DNA from 3 places in the Herminiimonas sp. Marseille-P9896 genome. Region 2 is predicted to be linked to each of the others. Evidence: riboswitches for the same ligand, from Rfam matches in the RefSeq annotation. Region 2 holds a riboswitch; each other region holds the start of a gene.

Region 1 (4,214 bases), on a different contig from region 2:
GCGACCAAACCAAATGTTGAGTTGCCTGCCACCTGGGCAGAGTCCCCATCTGCTACCGCCGAATTGCAACGTGACTGGTGGCGCGGCTTTGGCTCGGATGAATTGTCTGGCCTGATCGATCAGGCGCTGGCCAACAATCCTGATTTGAATATTGCAGCAGAGCGCGTGACGCAGGCCGAGATCACGGCGCGCCTGGCCGGTGCTTCCTTATTTCCGTTGCTGACCGTCAGTGCGAATACCGGCGTCGGTTCCAACAAGCCGGGCGTAACGCCTACCGGCTGGACCAAAACGGAGAACACCGGTGTTGCACTCAGCGTCGCCTATGAAGTCGATGTGTGGGGCAGGGTAGCTGCAGTCGCCAGCGGTGCCAATGCCTCATTGAATGCCAGCCGCTATGATATGGAAACCGTGCGCCTGACGCTGACCACGGGTGTGGCGAATGCCTACTTCCAGACACTGGCCTTGCGCGTGCGCCTGAAGGTGGCGCAAGAGAATCTGGCGATTGCCGAGAAGGTTTATGCGATCGTCGAAGCGCGTTACCGCTATGGCTCGGCCTCGGCCCTCGATATGAGTCGTCAGCGCGGCACGGTGCTGGCGCAACGCAATATCCTGCTGCCTTTGCAGGTGCAGGAGCGGCAGACAGTCAGTGCACTGGCAATACTGCTCGGACGTCAGCCGCAAGCCTTGCAGGTAGCGGCACAGGATTTGAACGCATTGATGGTGCCGGAAGTCAGCCCGGGTTTGCCTTCGACACTGATCACGCGCAGGCCTGACCTGGCAAGTGTGGAAGCGCAACTGTATGCGGCCGATGCGAATGTGGCGGCAGCACGTGCGGCTTTGTTGCCGACGATTTCATTGACCGGTAGTGCAGGGAATTCCAGTGCTGCCTTGCTGGCGCTGGGCAATCCTGCATACGGCGTGGGGCTGACGGCTAGCTTTGTGCAGACCTTGTTTGACGGTAATCGCTTGCGTTTGCAAGTGCAGACCAGCGAATCAGTGCGTCGCCAGTTGGTCGAGAGTTACCGTCGCACCGTTTATGCATCGCTGAAAGAAGTCGATGATGCACTCAGCAACGCCAGCCGCAACCTGGCGCAGGAGCAGGCACAAATCGAAATCAGGAAAGAAGCGCGGCGTGCATTGCAATTATCTGAATTGCGCTATCGCGAAGGTGCGGATGATTTGAATACGCTGCTGGATGCGCAGCGTACCTTGTTCTCGGCTGATGACCAGTTGGCGCAGCTGCGTTTGTTGCGCCTGACTGGCACTACCGATGTCTTTAAATCACTGGGTGGTGGCTGGAGCAGGACGCCAGCGCAGTAAGCTGATATGCGAAATAAAAACGGCTGCCAGGGAAACCGGGCAGCCGTTTTTTGTTTAATTTATGCAGATTGCAATGCGGGGCGGCGCGCGATGCGATAAATACTGCCCAGCAGCAGCGTAATCGCCAGTGCGGGCAAGGCCGAGCCGACTACCGGCCACATCATAGGGCATAGATGGAATGCGGCAATGCCGACCAGCCAGATCGCGACCGGCACTACGTTCACACCTTTATCCGTGGCTTCGCCCTTCAATGCCAATTGCGAAATCACCACGCCGAACAAAGGCACAAACACCGAGCTCAGGGTCAGCAGGAATGGTTCGAGGCCATGCATGGGCAGGAACAGCGCGCAGGCAGTTGCAACCAGTGCGAGCGTGATGCCCCAGAAACGTATCGTGAATTTGCCGTGCAGGAAGTTCAGCGAGACCGAGCCGGAATACACGTCACCGTAAGCATTATCCATTTCATCGATCAGGATCAGGCCGAGTGCAATCAGGCCGCCTTGTGCCAGCAGCAGGGTGGTCATCAGGTCGGCACCTGGATTGGAAGTGCTGACGATCAGTACGCCCAAAGCGTGGCACCAGATATTTGCCACCGCGAAGCCGAGCCAGGTGCCACGGAATGTTGTGGCACCCGCCTTGCCGTAGCGCGCGAAGTCAGCCACCAGCGGCAGCCATGACACCGGCATCGCCATCACCAGGTCTATGCCGGCCAGCGTACTCATCGAGCCGTCACCGGCGCGGTGCCAGATTGCATCGAAGCCCTGTGCCTGTGCTTTCAAGGCGAATTGGTAGGTCAGCCAGATCAGCGACAGGATCACCAGCGGCAAGCCGAAGCGACCAACGAACCAGCGCACCAGGCCTATCATCGAACCGGTCGCGAGGCCCACCAGCAGCAAGCCCCAGAACAAGGCAGTGACATACGGCAGCCAGATCGTATCGAGGCCGGTGATGTCCTTGATCAATGCCGTCGTGCCGTCGCGCATGACGACCAGCTCGAATGCGCTCCAGCCTATCAGTTGCACTACGTTCAGGACCACCGGCAATTTGGCGAATGAAGTGCCCAGCGTCTGACACATCAGCACCGGGCTAGACAGGCCGCGTTCAAAACCGATATAGGCGACCAGCGCCAGCAAGGCAGCGCCGAGCACAGAGCCGACGATGATGGCGAACAGTGCGGTCTGTGTGCCAAGTGCAGTGCCAAGGAAAGCGCCGATTTGCATGACCAGCAGGCCGACACCGAGACTGAACCAGAGCGCGGCATGATCGCGGAAGGAAAACACGCGTTCGCTGGCAGGAATGGGAGTGAAAGCGGCATTGCTGCTGGCCGCAGGAGCGTTAGGTAAAGCCATCATGGTCTTTCAAAAAATAGATGGCAGGTCAGCGGATTCGATGCCGCGGCAGCGGCGATGGATTATGTGCTTTCCTGCGCGAGGATTACCTCAATCAGGTTCAACGGGTATCTCTCACCCACGCTATGCGCAGGACCCCGAGCCAAGTTTTCAGACAGGTCGCTACTTTGAGCCAAAAACCGTTTATAGGCAAGCCTCTGCGGGTAGCTGACCGGATTAGTGACGGTCAGGACAAGTCCGACTTGTGCAACTTATAAGTGATTCCGGTGACCAAGCAGGCGAAAAAGCAGAAAAGACTCCAAAAAACTGAACGACCCGGACTCCATAATATTTTTTCACAAAACGGCAGAACTGCCGAAGTCAGGAGGTGACGATTTCATTTGAACAGGTTTCATTTTTTTATTCTTTAATGAAAGGTTCTATTTCTATGTTTTTCCCGCGTACTGTAGTTGTATCTATGCTTGCTTTCGCTTTTGCTGGTCACGTTTATGCCAAGTCTGAAAAGTCTGAAGTGTGTCACGCCACTTCCGAAAAACAGATCGCTTCCTTGTTCGATCGCTGGAACGCCACGCTGCAAACCGGTGATCCGCAAAAAGTGGTCGCCAACTACGCCAGCAAATCCATACTGCTGCCGACTTTGTCGAACAAGCCGCGCCTGACGGCCGAAGAAAAAATTGATTACTTCAAACACTTCATGGAGCACAAGCCGGTCGGCACCATCAACAGCCGCACGATAGAGGTGAACTGCAATAGCGCCAGCGATTCCGGCTTGTATACCTTCAAGTTTGATGATGGCTCGGAAGTGAAGGCGCGTTATACCTACACGTACAAATGGGATGGCCGTGCATGGCTGATCTCCAGCCATCACTCATCTGCGATGCCGGAGAAAAACTAAAACGCTGTTGGAAAATGCCTGGCTTGGAGGTGCGGTGTTTGCGTACTTGGCTGCGCTTGATGCACAGCTATAAACCACAGGCCTAAAAAAGAAATGTCGGGTCGCACAATAAAACTTTGGAGGGGGAGCGACCCGACGAAAAAGGTTGATACTGTATAAAAACACAGTATAACATCGGCGTCGGCAAAAATCAAAAGCGCACATCAAGTCTGTTAAATATTTTCAGCCTTGTTGTACGAAAGATGAATAAAACTTGTCTCCATGATAAAGTTTGTGCGGTGCAATATTGCCCGTCTTCATTTTTATCCCTATGTCTGTTTCCCCGCATCAATTCCGCATCGGTTTAGCCACTAGTCGTACCCATCAGGATGCCCCGAATTCCGTCTTGGCCCGTTTGCTCAATGGCAGCCGTGTCGCGATCGAACAGCATTTGCAGCCGCAACTGATCGTCGTCGGACGCACATTGGATGCGATGGATCATCTGGGCCTGCTGAAGAATTACCCGCACATAGAACGCTTTCCATATGGTCGTCACGGCGGCTTGATGAAGCTGGTGTCACGCGTGGTGGATACCGATCCGACGCGTAGACTGGATGCCGTTATGTATTTGATGGACCCGGTGGATCCGTCCTCCATCTTTCCGGAAGCGG
Region 2 (4,214 bases):
GAACAAACGCGGCGCTCCCGGAATCAAATACCCACCAAAGGCATTCGCCGAATCACCCCAATAGAATTTGTTGAATACGTTATCCACGCCAAAACGGAAGGTCGTAGTCTTACCGCTGATCTTGGTTGCATAACGTGCACCCAGATTCAACACATGGTAACCATCCACTCTTTTATCCAGCGAAGCAATCTGGCTGTTAGGTGCAAATACCTTGCTGGTCGAGTAGATCCAGGTTGCGTTCAATTTCACCGCAGGCATTTGCGGCAAAGCATAGTCAGCATAAACCGCTGATTTGAACTTAGGCACGTTACCAACGCGTTTACCTTCAATCGCGGAATCACCGGTATCCACTGCCTTTGCTTCCATCGCAGTGAAGCTGGCACCCAACATCAGGTCACGCGTTGCACGACCCTGCAATGCGAACTCCAAACCACGATTGATTTGCTCACCAGCCGCCACATACGCTGCAGTAGTTGCAGTCGCGGTCAAGTCCGATGCTTTTACATATTCGTTGCGACGTTTGATCTGGAACAGCGCAGCAGAAACGGTGACATCCGGTGTGATGTCAGCCTTTACACCGACTTCGATCTGTTTCGATTTGTATGGATCAAGCACCGACTCCTGGTTAGGCAAACCCGACGGGATTTCGCCACCTGGTTCCAGGCCTTGTGCATACGATGCGTAGAAAGAAAGATTCGATTTCGGGCTGTACACCACCGCAACGTTAGGCAAGACAAAGCCTTCGTCGGTATTACGGATATTTGTGCCATCAGCTGCAAACTGCACACGCTTCAACTTGGTATAACGCACACCTGCAATCACCTTGAATTGCTCGTTGAGTGCGATTGCATCTTGCACGAAGACGGAGCGCTCATCATCCTTGCGACGCAGCGCGACCGGCAAGGCTTGCTCCGGCACCAAAGCACGTTGTGGCAAAGTATAGATATTGCCCGGCAAACCGCCGACGGTCGAAGTGAACAAGTAATCTGCGAAGTTGTCCCGACGATTCAACGTTGACACACCTGTGGTCAGGTCATGCTTCACGCTACCTGTTGCAAACTTGCCTTGCAACAAAGCCTGCGTGGTCATGACCGAACGCTTGTCGTTCTCACGGCGCAGGTCGTACAAACCAAAGTCGCCGTTTGAGCAATAACCGAATGCGAGGCCTTGCGACGGACAGCCGGATGACAACGCCACCGCATCATCCCTACGCAATTCGAATTTATTAGCCTGCAAAGTCGTACGCCAGTTGTCATTCAACTCGTACTCAAATTTGACGCCCAGGTTGTTGGTGTCGTCAGTAACCGGCAAACTCCAGGTCTGGTTGTTCAACATAGTCTTGCCACTGACGCCGGTCGGTATGCGCTGCTCAGGACCGAGCAACTGGAAGCCCGGCACCGTCAGCTGCGACTTATGCTGGTAATCCATATCCACTTGCAGCAAGGCACGTGGGCTGATGCGCCAGTCGAAGGAACCGGAGACGAAACGACGGTCACCGTTTGAACCTTTTACATACGATTTGATGTCTTCGGCAGCGGCATTGATGCGATAGCCAAAACGCTTGTCGTCGGAACGACCGCCGAGATCAATCGCGCTGTATATCGTGCCGCGCTCACGCACTTCAAAGGTAGCCGACCGCACCGGTGTGTCGGTAGGGCGTTTGGTTACGTAATTGAGGATACCGCCAGCCGAGGCGATACCTGCTTGCATGCCAGCCAGGCCCTTCAGGATTTCCAGACGCTCCTTGTTTTCCATCGGGATCGCGGAATGCGCGAGGATGACCATGCCGTCCTTGCGATAGTTCGAGCCCATGTCCAGCGTGAAGCCGCGGATCGCGAACCAGTCGGACAGACCGACCGCGTTATAGGAGTTCTGTACGCTGGCATCGTATTTCACCGCATCGGTTGCGGTACGTATGCTGCGTTCCTGCATCTGTTCAGCAGTGATGACGCTAATGGATGCGGGTGTCTGCAACAAAGGTGTTTCCGTGAAACCGCCAACGCTGGCATTGCGTGCGATACCGTCAGGTGCCGATTCGGAAGTGACGACCACTTCGGGCAAGACGTTTTCAGCAGACTCTGCCATGGCGACAGGCGCAAACGCACAGGCTTGGGCAACAGCCAGGGCAATCAGGGAACGACGGGAATGTGGTGCAGACATGTTTTGTTCAATCAATCGCGTTAGAAAAACCAATGCGCGCGAAGGAATGGACAAAGAAATTGCGTGGACTTTGCGCTTCCCTACGCTGGCATTATCCAGGTCAGGTACGGAGGGTTTTATCTCACCCGAAGACGTTTAACTCTTCAGGACCCCTAGCGTGGCCGAATGGTAACACGAAAGAAGAAGCGGACGGAATGGCATTTTTGCTGCAAGTTGCCGCAAATTTCGCCGATCTTAACCGAGGTCAACAAAACGGCGGGGCCTGCCCGCCGGATCGTCAACAGCTGATACGGCTTATTTGACCTTTTTGGTGATCGCCGATGTGCCCTGGCGGATACGCGTAATACCGGAGGTTACAGAGATGGGATCGCTGGCAGGGAAGCTCAGGTCCAATGCGGTATCAAGCAATTCGTCCTTCGCTTTTTCCTGCTTGGACGGTTCGCTGTCATGCGGCATTTCTGCCACCGGATCACTGGCAGGAAAGGTCGCCTCCAATGCATCGTCCAGCAGCTCTTCGTCATGTGTATGCATTGTTACGTCGGACGGTTTACCTGCAACTGCCGGTTTCGCTTTGGAACTGTGCTCTGTCATGTGAGACTCCTTGCGATGGTAGATAGTGCGCTTAACTATAGGACAACGTGCAACAACACACGTTCAACTGCTGCGCGGATAACGTACTGTCAACACTTGCAACTCTTCGTCACCGGCTGGTGTCTCTAACGATACCGCATTGCCTTCGTGCGCACCCAGCAGGCTTTGCGCGAGTGGTGATAACCAGCTGATTCGCCCTTGCGCCGGATCCAGCTCATCCAGGCCCACTATAGTCACCCGATGCCGCTCGCCTGCGGCATTGTCGTATTCCACCGTTGCACCAAAGAATATCTGGTCGCCATCTGCATGCACACTGGCATCGACTATCTCTGCCGTTTCCAGGCGAGTCTGCAAGTAATGGATGCGTGTATCAATTTCGCGTAGCGATGCTTCCGGCGCGGATTCCATATCGGCACTTTCAGCGTCTGCCTGTAAAGCCGCAGGTCGTGCGACATCCAGCAAATGCTGCAATTCTGTTTGCAGTGCTTGATAACCATCGGGCGTGATGTAGTTCCTGACGCCGACCGGCATCTCCGGCATTGGCGATACCGCATCGTCGTCATTCGTTTCTTTTACAAATGCCTTGTTCATGATCGCACTCCTGCCACTACACATGCATAGACGACTACCTTAGCGCATCCTGGGAGAAACTGCTGTACGTTGCAGCACGAAGGCATCAACGTGGACTAAGGAAGAGTTCCATACGATGTAGCTCTTCCTCCAATGCATTGCGGAAAGCGGCCGCTTTGGGTGCTGGACCTGCCGCATAGCCGAATGTAGCTTCCGGTTGGCCATCACGCGCCGACACATTCGCCCAGCCTATGACCTGATCACGCCAGAGCATGGGCAACGCGTAGTAACCGTACTGGCGTCGGGCTGGCGGCGTATAGGCTTCGAATTTGTAGGTCCAGTCCCAGAGCAAGGCGAAGCGACGCCGATCCCAGACCACCGGATCAAAAGGTGCGAGTAATCGCACACTATCGTCGACAGCATAGCGACGTGAACGAGGGTTTTCATCGACTGGCCAGTACCAGGTGGTGCCATCAATACGACAGCTGGCCAGATGCTCACGTGCCAGTCGCAGTGCTGCTTGCGTCTGCGCCGCCAGATGGGGTGCTCCGTAGCCTAGCAAGCGCGCCAGGTAAGTCAGGCTGGCGGCTGGCAATGGCGCGTATTTGCGCAGTATCAATTCGAGCAGGGCGGCCGCACGTAGTGCACCGGCCGTGGGGCTATCATCCGCAGGTGGATGCGTCGCCACTTCGTAGACACGTGTACCACTATCGCGTCGCTTCACCCGCAACAGCCCGCGGTAATGCATACCATCCAGCAATTGCGTGCTGGCATTGCTGGAGCCACCCCAATAGTTTTGCACACGTCCGTGCGCGAAATGTTGTTCGACCTCGCGTGGATGAACCACACCGCGCTCACGCACGAAGGCCAGTACGTCAGCCGCCTTGCGCTGG
Region 3 (4,214 bases), on a different contig from region 2:
GTGATGATGCCGTCCTTGACGTCGACCTTGTTCGGCAAGCCCAAATGTTCCTTCGGTGTGACGTAGCACAGCATCGCGGTACCGTACCAGCCGATCTGCGCTGCACCTATGCCCGAGGTGATGTGGTCATAGCCGGGTGCAATATCAGTAGTCAAAGGTCCGAGTGTGTAGAACGGCGCTTCATGACACTGCTCCAGTTGCAGATCCATGTTTTCCTTGATCAAGTGCATAGGTACATGACCCGGACCTTCGATCATGACTTGCACGTCGTGCTTCCATGCTACCTGCGTCAGCTCACCCAGGGTTTTCAGTTCACCGAGTTGTGCTTCATCGTTGGCATCGTAAATGGAACCAGGACGCAAACCATCACCCAGGCTGAAGGACACGTCATACGCTTTCATGATTTCGCAAATGTCTTCGAAATGTTCGTACAGGAAAGACTCCTTGTGATGCGCGAGACACCACTTCGCCATGATGGAGCCACCACGCGACACGATGCCGGTCATGCGCTTCGCGGTCAGTGGCACATAGCGCAGCAAGACACCAGCATGGATGGTGAAGTAATCGACGCCCTGCTCGGCCTGCTCTATCAGCGTGTCGCGGAAGATTTCCCAGGTCAGATCTTCGGCCTTGCCATTTACTTTTTCCAGTGCCTGATAAATCGGCACGGTGCCGATAGGCACAGGTGAGTTGCGGATAATCCATTCACGTGTTTCATGGATATGTTTGCCGGTCGACAGATCCATCACGTTATCGCCGCCCCAACGTATCGCCCAGGTCATTTTTTCGACTTCTTCACCGATGGAAGAAGTGACCGCCGAGTTACCGATGTTCGCGTTGATTTTGACCAGGAAGTTACGGCCTATGATCATAGGTTCGATTTCCGGGTGATTGATGTTGGCCGGAATAATGGCACGACCACGTGCGATTTCACTGCGCACAAATTCGGCAGTGATCTCTTGCGGGATCGCAGCACCGAATGATTGCCCCGGATGCTGACGCCCCATTAACTCGGCCAGCTTTTCACCTTTAGGGCCGGATTTTTTCAGCTCTTCCAGATAGGCGCGACGATTCATGTTTTCACGAATCGCCACGAATTCCATTTCCGGTGTGATGATGCCCTGACGTGCGTAGTGCATTTGCGAGACGTTTTTACCTGCCAATGCGCGACGTGGTTTGCGATGCAGATTGAAACGCAGCTCGGCCAGCTTCGGATCGTTCAGGCGTTCTATGCCGTATTCCGAAGTCGGGCCCGGCAATTCTTCCGTGTCGGCGCGTTCCAGTATCCACGGCAGGCGCGGTGTGTTCAGGCCGGAACGGATATCTATCTTCGCCGCAGGATCGGTGTAGGGACCCGAGGTGTCGTACACATAGATAGGCGGGTTCTTTTCAAAACCGAACGAGGCTGGCGTATCAGACTGCGTAATCTCACGCATAGGCACGCGGATGTCGGGACGCGAACCTTCGATATAAATTTTGCGGGAATTCGGCAGCGGCTGGATCGCTGCTTCGTCTACTGTCGCTGTGGCAGACAGAAATTGGGGATTGGCATTCATTTTGGCTCCTTGGCTAACTACAGTGGCTTGGAGCCAGCTAAGGAGGTTTCGAGGACAGGTAGCGATTCAAAAAGGAGTTGCAGCGAGGACGATGCAATTCAAATCTTGATGCGATACAACTGGTCTTCGTTAGCTTCCCTTCGCTGGCATTATCCAGATCAGGTTCAAGGGTTTTTCTCACCCGGCGGGATGCGGTATGCATCTGCCTAGGACCCCTAGCTTTTTACTTCTACAACGGGTGCAACAAACTACAACGCGAGTCTATGCAATAAAACGACTATGTCAATTGACCCGGATCAAACTTTTACATCTGACATGAATGGCTTGCTTGCCTACCGGAAAACAAACCATTCATGTCAGTTCTGGAAAACGGCAAGCATGCTGTTTTCCAGAAACTGTTACAACTCAGGTATTACTTAACTGTTGCGATGTGCAACAAGTTGGTTGTACCCGATTCACCGAATGGCAAGCCAGCCGAGATAGCGATGTAATCACCCTTCGTGGCAAAACCTTCATGCACGGCGGCCGCCACTGCTTCGCTGACCATGTCATCAACAGACTTAACATCCTGGCCACCAACGATCGAGTGGATACCCCAGACCCATGCCAGACGACGTGCAGTCTTCAGTTCTGGAGTGATGCTCAGGATCGATGTGGTCGGACGTACACGCGCAGCGCTCATGCTGGTGCTACCGGATTTGGTGTATGTCACAGTAGCGACAGCTTTGATCGCAGCGGTGGTGTCACGCAAGGCGTTGCAGATTGCATCTTCCGGCGTTGGACGTGGTGCCACTTGCTGTGCATCCAGCAGTGTGCGGTAGACCGGATCGTTTTCCACTTCCTTGATGATGCTGTCCATCATTTGCACAGCACGAACAGGGTTCTTGCCGCTGGCCGATTCTGCGGACAACATCACGGCATCTGCGCCTTCGTAAATGGCGTTGGCAACGTCCGATGCTTCTGCACGGGTAGGCATAGGCGATTCGGTCATCGATTCCAACATGTGTGTTGCAACGATGGTTGGACGGCCGTATTTACGCGATACACGGATGATTTCTTTTTGAGCGCGCGGCACTTGCGAGATCGGCAGTTCAACACCCAGATCACCACGAGCAACCATGACGGAGTCAGAAGCTTTACAAATCGCATCGATGTCGAGCATTGCTGCTGGTTTTTCGATCTTCGATTGGATCAGAGCGCGGTCGCCGATGATCTTGCGTGCATCTTCGATATCGGAAACTTGTTGCACGAACGACAGAGCTACCCAGTCCACGCCCAACGACAATGCAAATTCCAGATCAACCAGATCTTTCGGTGTCATTGCAGGGATAGGCAGAATTGCGTCTGGTACGTTGACGCCTTTGCGGTTCGAAATCTTGCCGCCTGTAGTCACACGTGTGACGATGCGGTCACCCGAGTTGCTCTCGATCGAAACACGAATTTTGCCGTCATCGAACAACAGGTTTTGACCAGCTTTGACAACTGCAAACAACTCAGGATGTGGCAGGTAAACGCGTGTTGCATCACCTGGCGTCTGATCGCGGTCGAGCACGAATTGCGAACCTTCAGTCAACACCGCGGAATCGCCGTTGAAGGTACCCAGACGAATCTTCGGACCTTGCAGATCACAGAGGATGGCAACTGGACGGCCATATTTGGTTTCCAGGCTACGCACGATTTCGTGACGTGCGCGGTGATCTTCGTGCGAACCATGGCTGAAGTTGAAGCGGAACATGTCCACACCAGCTTCAAACAATGCGCTGATGGTTTCCAGATCACCACTTGCTGGGCCCAGGGTAGCAACGATTTTTGCTTTGCGATTACGTCTCATGACAGATCTTCTTCTTAAATGAAAAATGAAAAATGAATACCGCTATGCCTGGATCACAGACACAGCGGGAAAATAAATTACAAAATCAGGATGGCGCGGAAGTCATTCACGTTGGTACGTGTCGGACCACTGACGATCAGATCGCCGAGTGCGCTGAAGAAACCATAACCATCGTTGTTCTCCAACATGGCTTTGGCATTCAGGCCTTGCTCAGCGGCGCGTGTCCATGAATCAGGCTGATAGATGGCGCCAGCGTTGTCTTCCGAACCATCGATACCATCGGTGTCGCATGCCAATGCATGGATACCAGCGGTACCTTGCAGGGATACTGCCAGGCTCAACAGGAATTCTGCATTGCGGCCGCCACGACCTTTGCCGCGGACGGTAACAGTCGTTTCGCCACCGGACAGGATGACGCATGGTTTCGCAAATGGCTGGCCATACTTAGCGACTTGCTTCGCTAATGCTGCATGTACCATACCAACGTCACGCGACTCACCTTCGAGATCATTGGACAGGATGTAAGGCGTGATGCCGGCAGCGCGTGCTTTAGCCGCAGCGGCTTCCAGCGCATGCTGTGCTGTTGCCATTACATGGTGTTCATTGCGCGCGAAACGCGGGTCACCCGGCTTCGGTGTTTCACCAGCGCCGGATTCGAGATGCTTCAGGATGTTTTCTGGAATATCAATGCCGTACTTTTTCAGGATCGCGAGCGATTCTGCGCAAGTGGTCGGATCTGGCAAGGTAGGACCGCTGGCAATCACACCAGGATCATCACCCGGCACATCGGAGATCAGCAGCGTCACGACACGTGCCGGGGCACATGC

The links. Region 2 has a riboswitch for thiamine pyrophosphate ahead of H7U06_RS00975 (TonB-dependent siderophore receptor). Riboswitches for the same ligand answer to the same signal wherever they lie in the genome.
Region 1: it holds a riboswitch for thiamine pyrophosphate, as region 2 does, so the genes downstream of both, H7U06_RS06505 (cytosine permease) here and H7U06_RS00975 (TonB-dependent siderophore receptor) in region 2, are expected to answer to the same signal.
Region 3: it holds a riboswitch for thiamine pyrophosphate, as region 2 does, so the genes downstream of both, thiC (phosphomethylpyrimidine synthase ThiC) here and H7U06_RS00975 (TonB-dependent siderophore receptor) in region 2, are expected to answer to the same signal.

Annotation. Positions count from the first base shown of each region.
Region 1 is NZ_CAJEVT010000002.1:195,182-199,395, forward strand. Features, by position in the region: gene H7U06_RS06500 (efflux transporter outer membrane subunit) at 1-1,320, shown strand, start outside; gene H7U06_RS06505 (cytosine permease) at 1,380-2,669, opposite strand; TPP riboswitch at 2,724-2,819, opposite strand; gene H7U06_RS06510 (nuclear transport factor 2 family protein) at 3,127-3,564, shown strand; gene H7U06_RS06515 (methylglyoxal synthase) at 3,875-4,214, shown strand, end outside.
Region 2 is NZ_CAJEVT010000001.1:195,371-199,584, forward strand. Features, by position in the region: gene H7U06_RS00975 (TonB-dependent siderophore receptor) at 1-2,160, opposite strand, end outside; TPP riboswitch at 2,221-2,324, opposite strand; gene H7U06_RS00980 (hypothetical protein) at 2,455-2,751, opposite strand; gene H7U06_RS00985 (GreA/GreB family elongation factor) at 2,815-3,342, opposite strand; gene H7U06_RS00990 (DNA glycosylase AlkZ-like family protein) at 3,428-4,214, opposite strand, start outside.
Region 3 is NZ_CAJEVT010000004.1:152,289-156,502, reverse strand. Features, by position in the region: gene thiC (phosphomethylpyrimidine synthase ThiC) at 1-1,556, opposite strand, end outside; TPP riboswitch at 1,675-1,783, opposite strand; gene pyk (pyruvate kinase) at 1,969-3,387, opposite strand; gene H7U06_RS15370 (glycerate kinase) at 3,465-4,214, opposite strand, start outside.